Regions from separate parts of the Pseudoduganella sp. SL102 genome, predicted to be linked through region 1. Evidence: predicted binding sites of a transcription regulator. Region 1 holds the regulator's gene; each other region holds the start of a gene.
The links. The regulator FNR, encoded in region 1, switches genes on or off when oxygen is low (the NO sensors DNR and NnrR bind a similar motif). The targets are predictions, from matches to a motif close to TTGATNNNNATCAA.
Positions count from the first base shown of each region.

Region 2: OU994_RS15985 (agglutinin biogenesis protein MshI) is a predicted target of FNR. The motif match lies at 3,756-3,769, and genes of this name have one in related genera.
Region 3: OU994_RS02740 (XrtA system polysaccharide chain length determinant) is a predicted target of FNR. The motif match lies at 1,972-1,985, and genes of this name have one in related genera.

Region 1 is NZ_CP115554.1:328,416-333,229, reverse strand. It holds gene OU994_RS01425 (response regulator) at 1-1,766, opposite strand, end outside; gene fnr (fumarate/nitrate reduction transcriptional regulator Fnr) at 1,961-2,719, shown strand; gene OU994_RS01415 (FixH family protein) at 2,912-3,418, opposite strand; gene ccoG (cytochrome c oxidase accessory protein CcoG) at 3,429-4,814, opposite strand.
Region 2 is NZ_CP115554.1:3,778,368-3,783,181, forward strand. It holds gene OU994_RS15975 (agglutinin biogenesis protein MshP) at 1-446, shown strand, start outside; gene OU994_RS15980 (DUF6701 domain-containing protein) at 463-3,630, shown strand; gene OU994_RS15985 (agglutinin biogenesis protein MshI) at 3,818-4,771, shown strand.
Region 3 is NZ_CP115554.1:615,900-620,713, reverse strand. It holds gene OU994_RS02745 (XrtA-associated tyrosine autokinase) at 1-213, opposite strand, end outside; gene OU994_RS02740 (XrtA system polysaccharide chain length determinant) at 358-1,875, opposite strand; gene OU994_RS02735 (serine protease) at 2,213-2,944, shown strand; gene OU994_RS02730 (XrtA/PEP-CTERM system exopolysaccharide export protein) at 3,186-3,758, shown strand; gene OU994_RS02725 (hypothetical protein) at 3,939-4,505, shown strand; gene OU994_RS02720 (HPr-rel-A system PqqD family peptide chaperone) at 4,505-4,738, shown strand; gene OU994_RS02715 (HprK-related kinase A) at 4,746-4,814, shown strand, end outside.

The DNA.
Region 1 (4,814 bases):
CGCGTGATCGCCAGTCCCAGTCCGGTGCCGCCGAAGCGGCGCGTGATGCTTTCATCGGCCTGTGTAAACGCCTGGAACAGGTGCGACAGCTGTTCCGGGTTCATGCCCATGCCCGTGTCGCGCACTTCGAAGCCCAGCACCGCGCCGGCCTCCCCGCCGCCGTGCTCCACCAGGCTCACCTCGACCACGACCTCGCCGTGCGCGGTGAACTTGATCGCGTTGCCGGCCAGGTTCACCAGTACCTGCTGCAGCCGCAGCGCATCGCCCCGCAGCAGCCGCGGCACCTCGGGGTCGACCACGATGGCCAGCTCCAGTTCCTTGTCGCCGGCGTTCATCGTCATCGTCGTCGCCAAGGTGCTCATCGATTCGTCCAGGTCGAATTCGACGGGCGACAGTTCCATCCGCTGCGCCTCGATCTTGGAAAAATCCAGCACGTCGTTCAGGATGCCCAGCAGCGAATCGCCGGCGGTGCGGATCATGTGCAGGTACTTGCGCTGCTGCGGCGCCAGGTCGGTGTTCTGCAGCAGTTGCGCCATGCCCAGCACCGCATTCATCGGCGTGCGGATCTCATGGCTCATGTTGGCCACGAAATCGCTCTTGGCGCGGTTGGCCGCCTCGGCCCGGTCGCGCGCCCGTTCCAGCTCGGCGGCGCGGGTTTCCAGCTCCTCCATCAGGTCGCGGGCGTGGGCATCGGCCGCCTCGCGTTCGCGCATCAGGTCGTTGAACGCCCCGGTCAGCTCGCCGATCTCGTCGCGCGACGTGACCGGCAGCGGGGCGAAGTGCCCCGGCGTGCCGCGCAAGGTGCCGATCGCATCGCGCAGCCGCATCAGCGGCGACATCAGCCGCAGCGTGATCCAGGTGATGACGGCCGCGGTGACGAGCGAGGCCAGCGTGCCCCATAGCGCAAGCCGCACCAGCAGGTCGTCGAACGGCTCGAACGCTTCCTCGGCAGGCAGGTTGGCGATCAGGATCCACGGTACCGTCTTCAGGCGCTTGTAGCTGAGCAGCGCGCGCACGCCGCGGCCATCGGTGCTGATCGTGGTGCCTTCGAACCCGCCGCGGATCGCCAGCACGGTGGCGGCATAGCCTTCCTGGCCGCGTGGCTTCAGCAGGCGGGCCGGGTCGGGGTGCACCACGTAGACCGATGGTTCGTAGCCGGTGACGATGTAGTAATAACCGGTGCGGCCCACCTTGGCCGTGCGCAGGTGGCCCAGCAGGTTGTTCTTGTACAGGCGCAGCACGCCGATCAGCACGCAGGCCACCTCGCCGTCCTCGCTGAGCACGGGGGCGACCATCTGCACGACAGGTTGCCGGTTCGCCCTGCCGATCACCGGTTCGGCGATCAGGGGCGCCTTTTCCTGCATGACCCGCTGGAAGTACGCGCGGTCCGTGACGCTGACGCCGGGGCGGCCCGGCAGCGCGGGGATGTCGGCCACGATCGTGCCGGCCGGGCTGACGACGATGATGTCATCGAACAGGCGAAGGACGGCGCGGTAGTCGTAGTGGGCGCGCAGCGCGGGCGGGTCGGCACAGATGTCGCCGGGCTGCCAGCGTGCCGATTCGGCAACGATGTCGCGCAGCAGCGTCATCTTTTCATCCACCTCGAGCGCGGTGCGCGCGATCAGCGCATCCTGCTGGGCAAACAGCACGCGCGTGAAATCCTCCTGCATGCGCCGGGCCTGCAGCACGGTGACCAGCGCGATCATCACGATGCACGTGACGGTCGTCGCCAGCGCGACTTTCGCCTTGATACCAAGCGGACGCATTGTCTCCCCCCGCCCCGATGTTGTCGGGACACTATGCGCCGCTTCCCCGCTGGCGCACTGTGCGGAAGGGCACGCAAGCTGCAAGTTGCGCGGTTGCCCGGACAGCGGGATCAAGCCGGGATCGAGGCGGGATCGGGGCGGGATCAAGTACACTGGAGGTCAACCGACAATGGACGATGACATCGGACCCGACAATGATGCATGAGCTGCCATCCCTGACCCTGCCCGGCGCCACGATCGAGATCCTCAAGGCACGCTGCTCGACCTGCAGCATGCACCAGCTGTGCCTGCCGATGGGGCTGGACATGGGCGACATGGACAAGCTGGACAAGATCATCGGGCGCCGCCGCAAGGTGCAGAAGGGCGAGAACCTGTTCCGTATCGGCGAGCCGTTTACGAACCTGTACGCGATCCGGCTCGGCCATTTCAAGACTTACCAGATCAACGCCAACGGCGAAGAACAGGTGACGGGTTTCCAGATGGGCGGCGAACTGCTGGGCATGGACGCCATCAGCACCGACAGGCACTATTGCAGCGCGCTGGCGCTGGAAGACAGCGAGGTCTGCGAGATCCCCTTCGCCAGCCTGGAACAGCTGCTGGTGGACATGCCCACGCTGCTGCGCCATTTCCACCGCATGATGAGCCAGGAAATCACGCGCGAGCAAAGCGTGATGCTATTGCTGGGCAATATGCAGGCAACCCAGCGCTTCGCCGCCTTCCTCGTCAACCTGGCTTCGCGCTACGAGGCGCGCGGCTACTCGAGCACCGAATTCCAGCTGCGCATGTCGCGCGAGGATATCGGCAACTACCTGGGGCTGACGATCGAGAGTATCAGCCGGCTGTTGAACAAGTTCAAGAAGCAGGGTTTGCTGATGGTGGCGAACCGGGAGGTCAAGGTGCTCGACCTGCCGCGGTTGAAGGCGATCACGGCGGGGACCGAGACCTGCGCGTGATGCCGCTTAGATAAGCCCACCCCAAGTGCAAATGCCGGGGTCAGACCCGGCGGGTCTGACCCCAGTCCTTCGCCTTTGGGGTGAATGCATGCGCTTTCATGTGTCGGGTAACGCTTAACTTAGCGGCATTGGTATCTGACACTGGTGTCCGCCGGCCAACGGTTGCAGCTTGATGCAGCAGCGGCGCCTGCTTCATTGCAAAGCTGCCACCGTCACCTCCCGCTCCACCGGCCACTGCCACTGCCCCTCCAGGCGCCAGGTGCGCCGTTCGTCTTCCACCAGCACGGTCCAGCGGCTGCGTTCGAGCAGCGGCAACGGCACGGCGAAGCTGCCGCCGGCATCGGGCCGCACCAGCAGCCGCAAGTCCTTTTCCGGCTGGGTGGCATGCGCCAGGTGCAGCTGCAAGGGACCGGGCAGCGGCGCGCTGGCCGATAGCCGGCCGTGCAATACCCCGTGCGCGGCATCGTAGCGCAGGGCGGCGGCGGCATGCAGCGCGGCGGCAGTGCGGTCGCGCCGCAAATCCTGGTTGATCGCCTTGCCCCGCTTGTAGTAGTCGCCCACCACCAGCGCGTCCTGCTGCGCGAAGGCCAGCCAGCCCGTATAGAAGCCGGCCACCAGCACGGCGGCCGGGCCAGCCATCAGGAGCCAAGGCCAGCGCTCGCGGTACCAGGGCGTGGCGGACATCGTCATCGGTTGCATGGTCATCTCCTCAGCGCGGCACGATGAAGACCGCGGGTTCTTCGACGGCCAGGCGCGCATCGTCCAGCGCCGTCAGCGTGAATGTGATCGAGTGCGAGCCGGTCTTGCCCGCGCCCCGCAGTGCCTCCCCTGGCGCGCGCACCCGCACCGGCACGGCACGCGTTTCGGTGCCGGCCAGTGCCACCACGTCGTCCGTCGCCAGCGCCAGGCCGGGCAATCCGTCGGCAGCGATCCGGTAGCGGTGCGGCTGCTCCGAGGTGTTCATGATCTGCAGCCGGTACACGTTCTCGATCGCGCCGCCATCCACTTCGCGCCCCATCGAACCGCGGTCGCGGATCACGTCCATCTTCAGCGGCGTGCGGGTGGCCAGCGCGAAGCCGACCGCCAGCGTGATGGCCAGCAGCGCCGCGCCGTACGCGAGCACGCGCGGGCGCAGTGCCCGCTGGCGGATCTGTGCCGGCGTCAGGATCGCGGTCATGGCCCGGTCGGTGCTGTAGCGAATCAGGCCGCGCGGCTGGCCGACCTTGTCCATTACGTTGTTACACGCGTCCACGCAGGCGGCGCAGCCGATGCATTCGTACTGCAGGCCGTTGCGGATGTCGATGCCGGCCGGGCAGACCTGCACGCACATCGTGCAATCGATGCAGGCGCCGCCCGTGGCCTTCTTGCTGCGCGGTTCACCGCGCCCCGTGTCGTAGGTGATGATCAGCGTGTCGCGGTCGAACATCGCGCTCTGGAAGCGGGCGTACGGGCACATGTACTTGCACACCTGCTCGCGCAGCCAGCCCGCGTTGCCATAGGTGGCGAAACCATAGAACAGCACCCAGAACCATTCCCACGGCCCCAGCGCCAGCGTGGCGATTCCGGTGCCCAGTTCGCGCACCGGGGTGAAGTAGCCGACGAAGGTGAAGCCGGTCCACAGCGCCACGGCGCCCCAGGCGAGGTGCTTGGCGATGCGCTTGCCGAACTTGCGGGCGGACGGGCCTTGCCGGTCCAGCGCGATGCGGGCGGCGCGCGACCCTTCGATCCCGCGCTCGATCCACAGGAAGATCGAGGTATAGACCGTCTGCGGGCAGGCGAAGCCGCACCACACGCGTCCCGCCACCGCCGTCACCAGGAACAGTCCCCAGGCGCAGATGATCAACAGCGCCGCGAGGTAGATGAAATCCTGCGGCCACAGCACCAGGCCGAACAGGTAGAACTTGCGCGTGCCCAGGTCGAACAGCACGGCCTGGCGGTCGTTCCATGCGAGCCACGGCGTGCCGTAGTAGGCCAGTTGCGTGAGCCACAGGCACAGCCAGCGCAGGCGCGCATAGCGGCCATCCGTTTCGCGCGGATGGATCGGCTGGCGCTTTTCATACATCCGGATCACCTGTTCCGGCACGGGGGCGTTCAT
Region 2 (4,814 bases), 3.4 Mb from region 1:
CTGCATCGCACCGCATCGACCCGCGCCTCGTGCGCCGCCACATTCGCAGCCGCGGTGTCAGCATCGTCACGGCGATCTTCCTGCTCGTCGTTCTCAGCGGCGTCGGCGCGGCCATCGTCACCACCGCCACCACGCAGCGGCAGTCCGCCACCATCGACCTGCTGGGCACCCGCGCCTACGAAGCGGCACGGACCGGCGTCGAGTTCGGCTTGTACCAGTTACTCCAGAACAACGGCACCTGCCCGAACACGAGCTTCACGGCGCCCGGCGCACTGTCGGCGATGACCGTCACCGTCACCTGCGTCACGGTCGGCACCGAAGGCGCGCCGGCGCTGACGCAAACCCGCATCACGGCCACCGCCTGCAACGCGCCGGCCGGCGGCGCCTGCCCGAACGCCGCTCCCGGCGCCGACTACGTGCAGCGCGTGGTGCAGGTGGTGATCTGACATGAAAGCGTTCCACATGCTCCGACAATCTTCCCGCCGCGCGCTGTGCGCGGCCACCCTGGCGCTGTGCGCCGCGCCGGCGCTGGCCGATACGCCCATCGTGCTGTTCAAGAGCTTCGCCGGCAATGTGACCATGACCGGCACGCAAAAGTCGCTGCGCACCAAGTCGAACAACGACGATCCGTGCGCGACGACGACGGCGGTCGACATGAACCTGTCGGGCCTGCCGTCGGGCGCCCGGGTACTGGCCGCCTACCTGTACTGGGCCGGCTCCGGCGGCAGCCCCGATTACTCGGTCACGTTCGATGGCAAGGCGGTCAGCGCACCGGCCACCCGGCGCTACACGTCCTCGACGGTCGGCTACAACTATTTCGGCGGCGCCGCCGACGTGACCGAGCAGGTCAAGGCCAAGGGCAATGGCACGTATTCGGCCAAGGACCTGGCCATCGACAAGAGCCTGTTCTGCGCCGTGTCGGGCGTGCTGGGCGGGTTCCAGTTGCTGGTGATCTACAGCGCCAGCGACCAGCCGTTCCGCGTACTGAACGTCTATGAAGGCTTCCAGTACATCCGCTATTCGTCGCTCGAGCTGACGCTGGCCAATTTCCTGATCCCCAACCCGCCCGGCACGGGACGGGTGGGGCACATCACCTGGGAAGGCGATACCACGCTGTCGGGCGGCGGCGAGACGCTGCGCTTCAACGGCGTCGAGCAGGCCGACACGCTCAACCCGACCGGCAACCAGTTCAATTCCGTCAGCGGCGTGAACGGCGACAAGGCTTCCTACGGCATCGATTTCGATGTCTATACCGTCAAGGCACCGGTGATCGCCAGCGGCCAGAAGTCGGCCAAGACGGTCTACACGTCCGGGCAGGACCTGGTGCTGCTGAACGCCGAGGTGATCGCCGCGCCCAACGTGTCGGCCACCGACCGTGGCGTGACGATGACCCTGGATGGCCCGCTGATCCCTTCCGCGCCCACCACGTACACGATCAGCGTCGTCAACAACGGCCCGATGGACGAGGGCGGTCCGCTGACCGTGACGGGTACGCTGCCGGCTTCGCTGATCTTCGACGAGGGCGCGGGTACCGGCTGGAGCTGCGGTGCCAGGGGCCAGCTGGTGACCTGCACATACAGCGGCCTCGTGAAGGTCGATACGACCCTGCCGCCGCTCAAGCTGACCGTCACGCCGGCGGCATCGGCCAGCGGCCTGGTGTCGTTCGGCGTTACGGTGGCCGGCAAGCTGTTCGACTATTACGACGGCAACGACACGTCGACCGTGAGTACCCGCGTGGGCAACCAGAATTTCACGCCGGTGTTCATGTTCACGGACGAGCCTTGCGAGCACAACAAGCCGTTCGGCCACCCCAACCAGCCCTGCAAGCCGCTGACGCTGGAGCACATGCAGGCGAATACGGATTTGAGCACCTACATCTCCTATGTGGTGAAGAACGTGCCCACCGCGCTGGCCAGCGGCAACACCACGCTGCCGATGCGCTTCGCGATGAGTTGCCACGATCCCAGCACGAACGCCGGCGTGCGCGGCACGTATGCGCTGCGCAGCAATACGGTGACCCTGCCGCTGTGCGCGGCGAACGGCGTGATTCCGCCGCAGGACTCGGTAGCCTGGAGCGCGGCCAGCAACGTGCTGTTCCCGGGGGGCTCGCCATCGAGCCAGGCCACCACCACGAAGAACCGGGGCGAGTCCGACGACTTCCTGCTGCGCTACCAGGACGTGGGACGGATCGAGCTGTTCGTCACCGACGCCGATGCGCGGCTGGGCTCCACGGGTGCCTTCGTATCGCGGCCGGAGAAATTGCTGCTGCTGGCGCAGTCGAGCAACAAGGCCGGCGACCCGGCCAGCGCCACCGACCCCCGCTTCGTCCCGGCCGGCACGCCGTTCACGATGACGGTGCGCGCGCTGATGCAGGGCCTGACGGTGGCGGCGCCCAATTTCGGCCGCGAGACCGAGCCCGAGAAGATCAAGCTGCGCGCGGTGCCGGCCTCCACCGAGGATGGCTCGCCGATCCGGGCGATGGTGGCCGACCGCGAGCCCGGCAAGTATTTCGACCCGGTGGACCTGGAGGGGGAATTCGGGCCGTTCGTCTCCGGCATCGCCACGGGCACCTTCGTGTTCGACGACCTGGGCGTGATCAAGGTGGACTCGATGCTGGCGCCGACCCCGGCGGAACTCGCCGAGAACGCCAGCAGGGAAGTGGGCTCGTACCTGGGTACGGGCAACGTCGTGGGCACCACGATCAACGTGGGCCGCTTCTACCCGGACCATTTCGACACGGTCGTCACGGGCCCGATGGAATGCCCGCCTGCCGTGGCCTGCCCGAAGAATCCCAGCAAGACCACGGTGCCGTCGGTGGAGATCCTGACCATGGCGTATGCCGGCCAGCCGTTCACGGTGGACGTGAAAGCGTTCAGCAGCCGCGGCACGCTGCTCAAGAACTACCGCGACGACCTGGCGCACGATGTGCTGCTGAGCGCGTGGAAGGCGCCCAACGGTACCACCGCGCAAGACGCGCCGCTGGCGGGCACCACCAAGTCCGTGCTGAGCACCGCCACGATCACGGCCGGCACGTTCGATGCCGGCACGGCAACCGTTACGCGGACGTACACGTTCCCGTCGACGCTGGCCTACAACGCCAGCGCGCCGGACGCCAACAACTGGCCGCAGCCCGTCTCCGTGTACCTGCGCGCCGCCGAAGTGGCCAACTTCGACGATGTCACGTCGAAGCGCGCGGCCGCCGTCGAGGGCGGCGTGCGGGTCGCGGCCGGCCGCTGGTTCGTGCCTAAGCAGCAAGGTTCGGCGGCGCTGGCGATGGACGTGCCGGTCAGACCACAGTTCTTCGGCACGCTGAACGGCATGGCGGGCTGGTACTACTCGGAGACTGATTCGGCCACCACGTTCGCCCCGCTGACGGAAGTGAACTTTTCCGCGTGCACCAAGTTGGCGGGCGCGAGTGGCTGCAAACTCGCGCTCACGGTCGACAAGGCCACCGTAGGCAAGGTCAGCGCTGGCGCCGGCACCGTGAAGCTGTTGGCACCGGGCAGCGGCAGCAGCGGCTCGGTATACATGTGGATGACGGGCCCGGCGTGGCTGCCGAGCGTACGGGGGGTGCTCACCTATGGCACAGTATCGATGAGCCCCTACACCTACCTGCGCGAAATCTATTAGGCAGCGGTGCCGGGAGGCGTTTCGCCGGGGGAGGGCCACCTTGCACACGAATCGGCGCTGCCCCGGAACGCGACGCAAAAAAATACGGCAAAAATAGCTTTTTGCTACCGGAACATGCTGGAATCTTGAATATAATCAAGACACTGCATGGTTTTCTGCAAGCATTACCCGATATCGGAACAGGCGCATGGCTTTCTGGCACAAGGCAAGGAAAAAGGATGGCTGGCTGGCGTTGAGCGCCGGTGCGGCCGGCGTGACCGCGGCGGTGGTGCGGCGCGCCGCGGACACCAAGGCGGGCGTCAAGCCGGCCGTGCTGGCGGCGGCCCAGCATCCAGGCAGCCGGGCCGAGGCGGCCGGGCTGGTCGCGCGCATCGGCAAGGAATTCGATGCCGCCGAACACCTGTGCTCGAGTGTGCTGGTGCCCGGCGAGTACCAGCTGCTGGTGCTGGAGGCGCCCAACGTGCCGGTTGCGGAAATGAAGACGGCGGTCGGCTGGAAGCTGAAGGACATGATCGATTTTCCCGTGCTCGAGGCCACCATCGACGTGCTGGACATTCCCGTTGCCCCGAACGGGCCCGCGCACAACCACCAGGTATTCGCGGTGGCGGCGCGCAACGGCATCATCGAGGCGCTGCAGAACCTGTACGTGGAAGCCAAGGTGGACCTGGCCGCGATCGACATTCCCGAAATCGCCCAGCGCAACATTTCGGCATTGCTGGAACCGGAAGGGCGCGGCCTGGCCATGCTGGCGTTCGACGAGCACGGCGGCCTGCTGACGGTGACGTTCCGCGGCGAGCTCTACCTTGCGCGCCGCATGGATATCGCGCTCGGCCAGGTCGAGGGCCCGCAGGAGCAGCGCCAGCAGCTGTACGACCGCATCGCCCTGGAACTGCAGCGTTCGCTGGACAATTTCGAGCGGCAATTCCAGTACGTCGCCGTGTCGAAGCTGGTGCTGGCGCCGACCGGCAGCGCCAGCCTGCACGATTACCTGTCCGCCAACCTGTACCTACCCGTCGACCTGCTCGACCTGGACAGCGTGTTCGACTTCGACAAGGTGCCGGAATTGCGCGACGCGGCGCAGCAGGCGCGCTTTTTCACCGTGCTGGGCGGCGGATTGCGCGATGAAGGTGCGGTGGCATGAGCCAGCAGATCAACCTGTTCAACCCGCGCTTCCGCAAGGAAAA
Region 3 (4,814 bases), 290 kb from region 1:
GATGCGGAAATCCTCGACCAGGTTGGTGCGCCCACCGGCCGCGGTGACGAGGCCGGCATCATTCATGCGGGCCAGGTCCAGTTCGATCATGCGGCCACTGCGGCGCAGCGGTTCCGGTGCCGCCGGCTCCGGATTGGACAACGCGACCGCAGGTCCCTGCGCCCGCGCCTCGACTTCGGGCAACTCGGCCACTGCGACATCCTGGCTGTCCATGACCGGATCCGGTACAGGCGCAGCAGGCTGCGCAGCGGACTGAACACGAACATGGGCCAGCGGCGCTGCGGGTTCCGCGGACTTGCCGATACGACTGGCGGCTTTTTCAATGATGCTCACGATGTATCCTGTGCTTTCCCCGGCTCAGGCTTGCCGGAAAACAGTGAAGGCCAATACTCCGCCATACGCGGTAATCAGCGAGGCGACGGCGGCGGCAAAGGCATACAGGCGGCGGCGGCGGCGCACTTTCTGCTGGTCCGTCCAGTTCATGCCGATGCTGCCAAGGATCGGCAGGCCGGTGACTTCGCGCAGGTTGGTCTGGCTGAGGAAGGTCGGCCGGATCTGGCTCAGCAACAGTGCGGTGCCCAGGCCGGCGACGAGCGCGCCCAGCAGGACGAGCGTGTACAGGCGTGGCCGGTTCGGCCCGGCCGGCACGCTGGGCACCGCCGGTGGATCGACGACGCGGAAGGTCAGCATATCGGTGACCGTGGACAGGTCGCCCGACAGCTTGGCCGATTCGCGGCGCTGCACCAGTTTTTCGTAGTTTTCCTTGTTCACGGCGTAATCGCGGTTCAGCTGGGCCAGCTGGGCTTCCACTTCCGGCGCCTGGGTGCTCAGGGAGCGCATCTGCGCCAGGCGCGACGAATATTCACCCACCCGTGCTTTCAACGATGCGATGCGCGCTTCCTCGACGGAGAGCTGGACATTCATCTGCTGCAGCATCGGGCTGTAGCTGGCACCCGGGTCGGCCGCGCGAACCTTCTTGGCTTCTTCCTTCTTGCGTTGTTCCAGCTGGCCGAGGAGGCGCTTGGCCGCCACGATATCCGGATGTTCCTCGGTGAACTGCAGGCGCAACTGGTCGAGGTTCTTTTCCACCGTCGAAATGCGGCCATCGATTTCCGGATTGACGATGGCCCGTTCCGCCGTATCGGTCACCGGTGCCATGTCTTCGCCAGCGATCTGGCGCTTGATCGCGTTGCGCGCTTCTTCCGCTTCCAGCAGCTCCAGCCGGGCCTGGCTGATTTTCTCGCTCAGGTCGCCGTAGGCGGAGGCGTAGTCGCCGCCCTGCCGTGGCAGCAGGCCCATATGGCGGATCTTGAATTCCTTCAGCGCATTTTCACCGGTGGCCAGCTTTTCCTCGTACATCTTGATCTGGTCATCGATGAACTGGATGGCCTTTTCCGATTCCTGCTTCTTTCCACCAAAGCTGCCTTCGACGAAGATCGTCAGCAACGATTGCACGACGTCCTTGCCCAGCTTCGGATTCGGATTGTTATAGGAAATCGTGTAGATGTCGTCGCGCTCGGTGCCGATGATCCTGATCTGGTTCATCAGCTCATCGACGATCTTCTCGTGTTCTTTCGGTGTCTTCGCCGTGATGTCGAGATCGACCATCCGCAGCACGCGCTCCACGTTCGGGCGGCTGATCAGCGTGCGCCGCATGAACATCACCTGCTGTTCGGTATTTGGCAGCGTGGTCATGCTGGCGAGCAGGGGTTTCAAGATACTTTGGGTATCAACGTAAACGCGCGCCGAAGCCTGGTAATCATTGGGCAGCCTGGACACCACGGTCCAGCCGACAACGGCAACCAGCCAGGTGATCGCCACCGCATACCAGCGGTACTTGCCAATTGCTTTGAGGAAGCTCAAAAGCAGGGCCATCATTTCTGCCATCTTGTTAACTCGCTTTCAGCTAAGCCATTCAGGACACCACAACCACTCAGTTTGCTACAGCCCACCAGCCTTCCTGAATATTGCTTAAATTACATCAATTGCTCTATCATACCGCAGAAAACGCGCAGGAAGCGTTGCCTGTTGATATTAATTTTTCTTTACAACATGTCACGCGTTAGAGCGTTGCAAACCGCTGACAATACGTAAAAACAATTTTATTCAGGCAATTTTTTGTCACTATAAGTTAATGTATTTCTGATATCCTGCCCTGATGAACCCCGTGACCCGTCTTTTGTACCGTGTGCTGCCAGTCTGCCTGATTGCTATGCTCGCGTTCACGCCGCCGGTTTCCGCAGCGCTGAAAGACACGATCCCGTCCATCAAGCCTTCCGTCGTGGGCATCGGCACCCTGCTTCGCACCCGTAGTCCCGCCATCGTCTTCGTCGCTACCGGCTTTGCCGTGGGCGACGGCCTGTCGATCATCACCAATGCCCATGCGCTGCCGAACCTGGACGTGGAGAAGATGGAAACGCTGGGCATCGTCATCGGCACGGGCGACAAGCTGGACTTTCGTCCCGCGACCGTGGCCGCCCTCGACCGCGAGCACGACCTGGCGCACCTGCGGCTCACCGGCAAACCGCTCCCCGCACTGCAGCTGGACGGCAGCGGCGCTGTTGCCGAAGGGCAGGCACTGGCCTTCACCGGTTTCCCTCTCGGCATGAACCTGGGACTGACCCCCGTCACCCACCGGGCCATGCTATCGGCCATCACGCCGATCATGCTGCCCTCGCTGACTTCGCGGGGGCTCGATGCACGCGCGATCAACCAGCTGCAACGCCGCCCTTTCAAGATCCTGCAACTCGACGGCACCGCCTATCCGGGCAACAGCGGCAGTCCTGTGTATGACCCCGATAGCGGCCTCGTGCACGGCGTGCTGAACATGACTTTCCTGAAGGGCCAGAAGGAAAATGCCATCAGCCAGCCGAGCGGAATTTCCTACGCCATCCCGGTGCACTACGTCAGGGAATTGTTGCAGCAAAGTGATACCAAGAAGTGAAAAATTGCACGGCCGCTTGGTTGTCTCGTATAAAATAAGCAACACAAAATTTACACAATGAAAGTTACGAGTTGGTAATGGCTGACAACGCTGAGCGGTGCCGCATGTCGATGCCACACCTCGATGTCAACGTTCAGACCGCAGTTTTCACTGCAGCTCGGACCTTATCGTTGCAACGACCAGACTGGAGAGTCCCGTGAAATACCAAACGCTGTTCAAATGGCTGGCAGCATGCGCGATCATGCTGGGTGCCCTGGGCGGTTGCGCCAGTTCGGGCAATACGATGGTCGATGCGGGGCCGGCGCCGGCGTCCCATTACCTGATCGGTCCTGGCGATAACGTCAATATCGTTGTCTGGCGCAATCCTGAAGTGTCGCAAAGCGTGCCCGTGCGGCCGGACGGCAAGATCACCACCCCGCTGGTCGAGGATCTCGAGGCCAGCGGCAAGACTCCTACCGAGCTGGCGCGCGACATCGAAAAGGCGCTGGCCAAGTACATCCAGCAGCCAGTCGTCACCGTCATCGTCACCGGTTTCACGGGAACTTACGGCGAACAGATCCGCGTGATCGGCCAGGCCGCGCGACCGCAGGCATTGCCCTACCGGCGCGACATGTCGCTGATGGACGTACTGATCGCGGTGGGCGGCGTGACGGAATTCGCCGCTGGAAACAAGGCCACGATCATCCGCAACGTGGACGGCAAACAGCAACAATATCGCGTGCGCTTGAACGACCTGATCAAGGAAGGCGATATCTCGGCGAACGTGTCGATGCGCCCTGGCGACATCCTGGTGATTCCGGAAAGCTTCTTCTAAGCTATCCGCTGTCGAGAATTTTTACAGCCATTGCGTAAAATCAATCGAAATGGCGCGTTCCTTTGCCCCAAGTCATTGATTTACAAAGTTTACGACCAAGGCTCGACGCTCGGGAACGGTAATTGCTTAGTATTTTCGCAATAGCCAATCAACTGACCGACCACCAAGAAGGAAACCGACGTGGCCACCGAACAACAGCATGACGCACCAGTTCCCGTCACGGCAGAATTGTCGTCTGAAGGCGCGGCGCGGCGCCGCTTTGCCCGCGCTGGCGTTGCCGCCTCCGGCGTATTGCTGACACTGCACAGCCAGCCCGGCATGGCAGCCGAGGTATGCACAACCCCATCGGGCTTCCTGTCCGGCGGCCTGCAAAGCTTCCGCGGCCCGCCGCCAACCTGCTCTGGCCGGTCACCCGGCTACTGGAAGAACCATGGCTGGCCGTCTGGTTGCGACAAGAACGCACCTTATACCCGTGTCTTCAGCTGCAACAGCCAGAACGCAAAGACGTATGGCAACGCCAGCCAGTCCGGCATCCTGGATCCGCAAAAATGGGACAGGAACGGCATTGGCCGGCACCTCATCGCGGCCTACCTGAACGTGCGCGCAGGCCTGTCGACGTTCCAGACGGTGCCCATGCTGCAGCGCATCTGGCTGGAATACCAGGCCAAAGGCTATTACACGCCGACTGCCGGCGTGAAGTGGGATGGCGCCAAGATCGTCGAGTACCTGCAAGGCACCATGTACTGATGGCTTCAACCTGGCGTCTCGTTTCTGGCCAGGCCCTGCTGCACCGCGGCTGGGACGGCGCCTTCGTACTTTATAACGACCTGTCCGGCGATACCCATCTGTTGTCGGAAGAAGCGATGGCGCTGTTGCTGGCATTGCGCGACGGGGACGTGACCCCGGAAGAGCTGGCCGCACTGGAGCTGGCCGAGCTGCTGGCCACGCTGTGCCGGCTCGACTTGATTGAACCCTGCTGAGCCGCACATGACGACCGTTGGCAGCCTGACCCGTGCCCAGCTGGGCGAGCACCTTGCCGGGCCGGGCATTCACCTG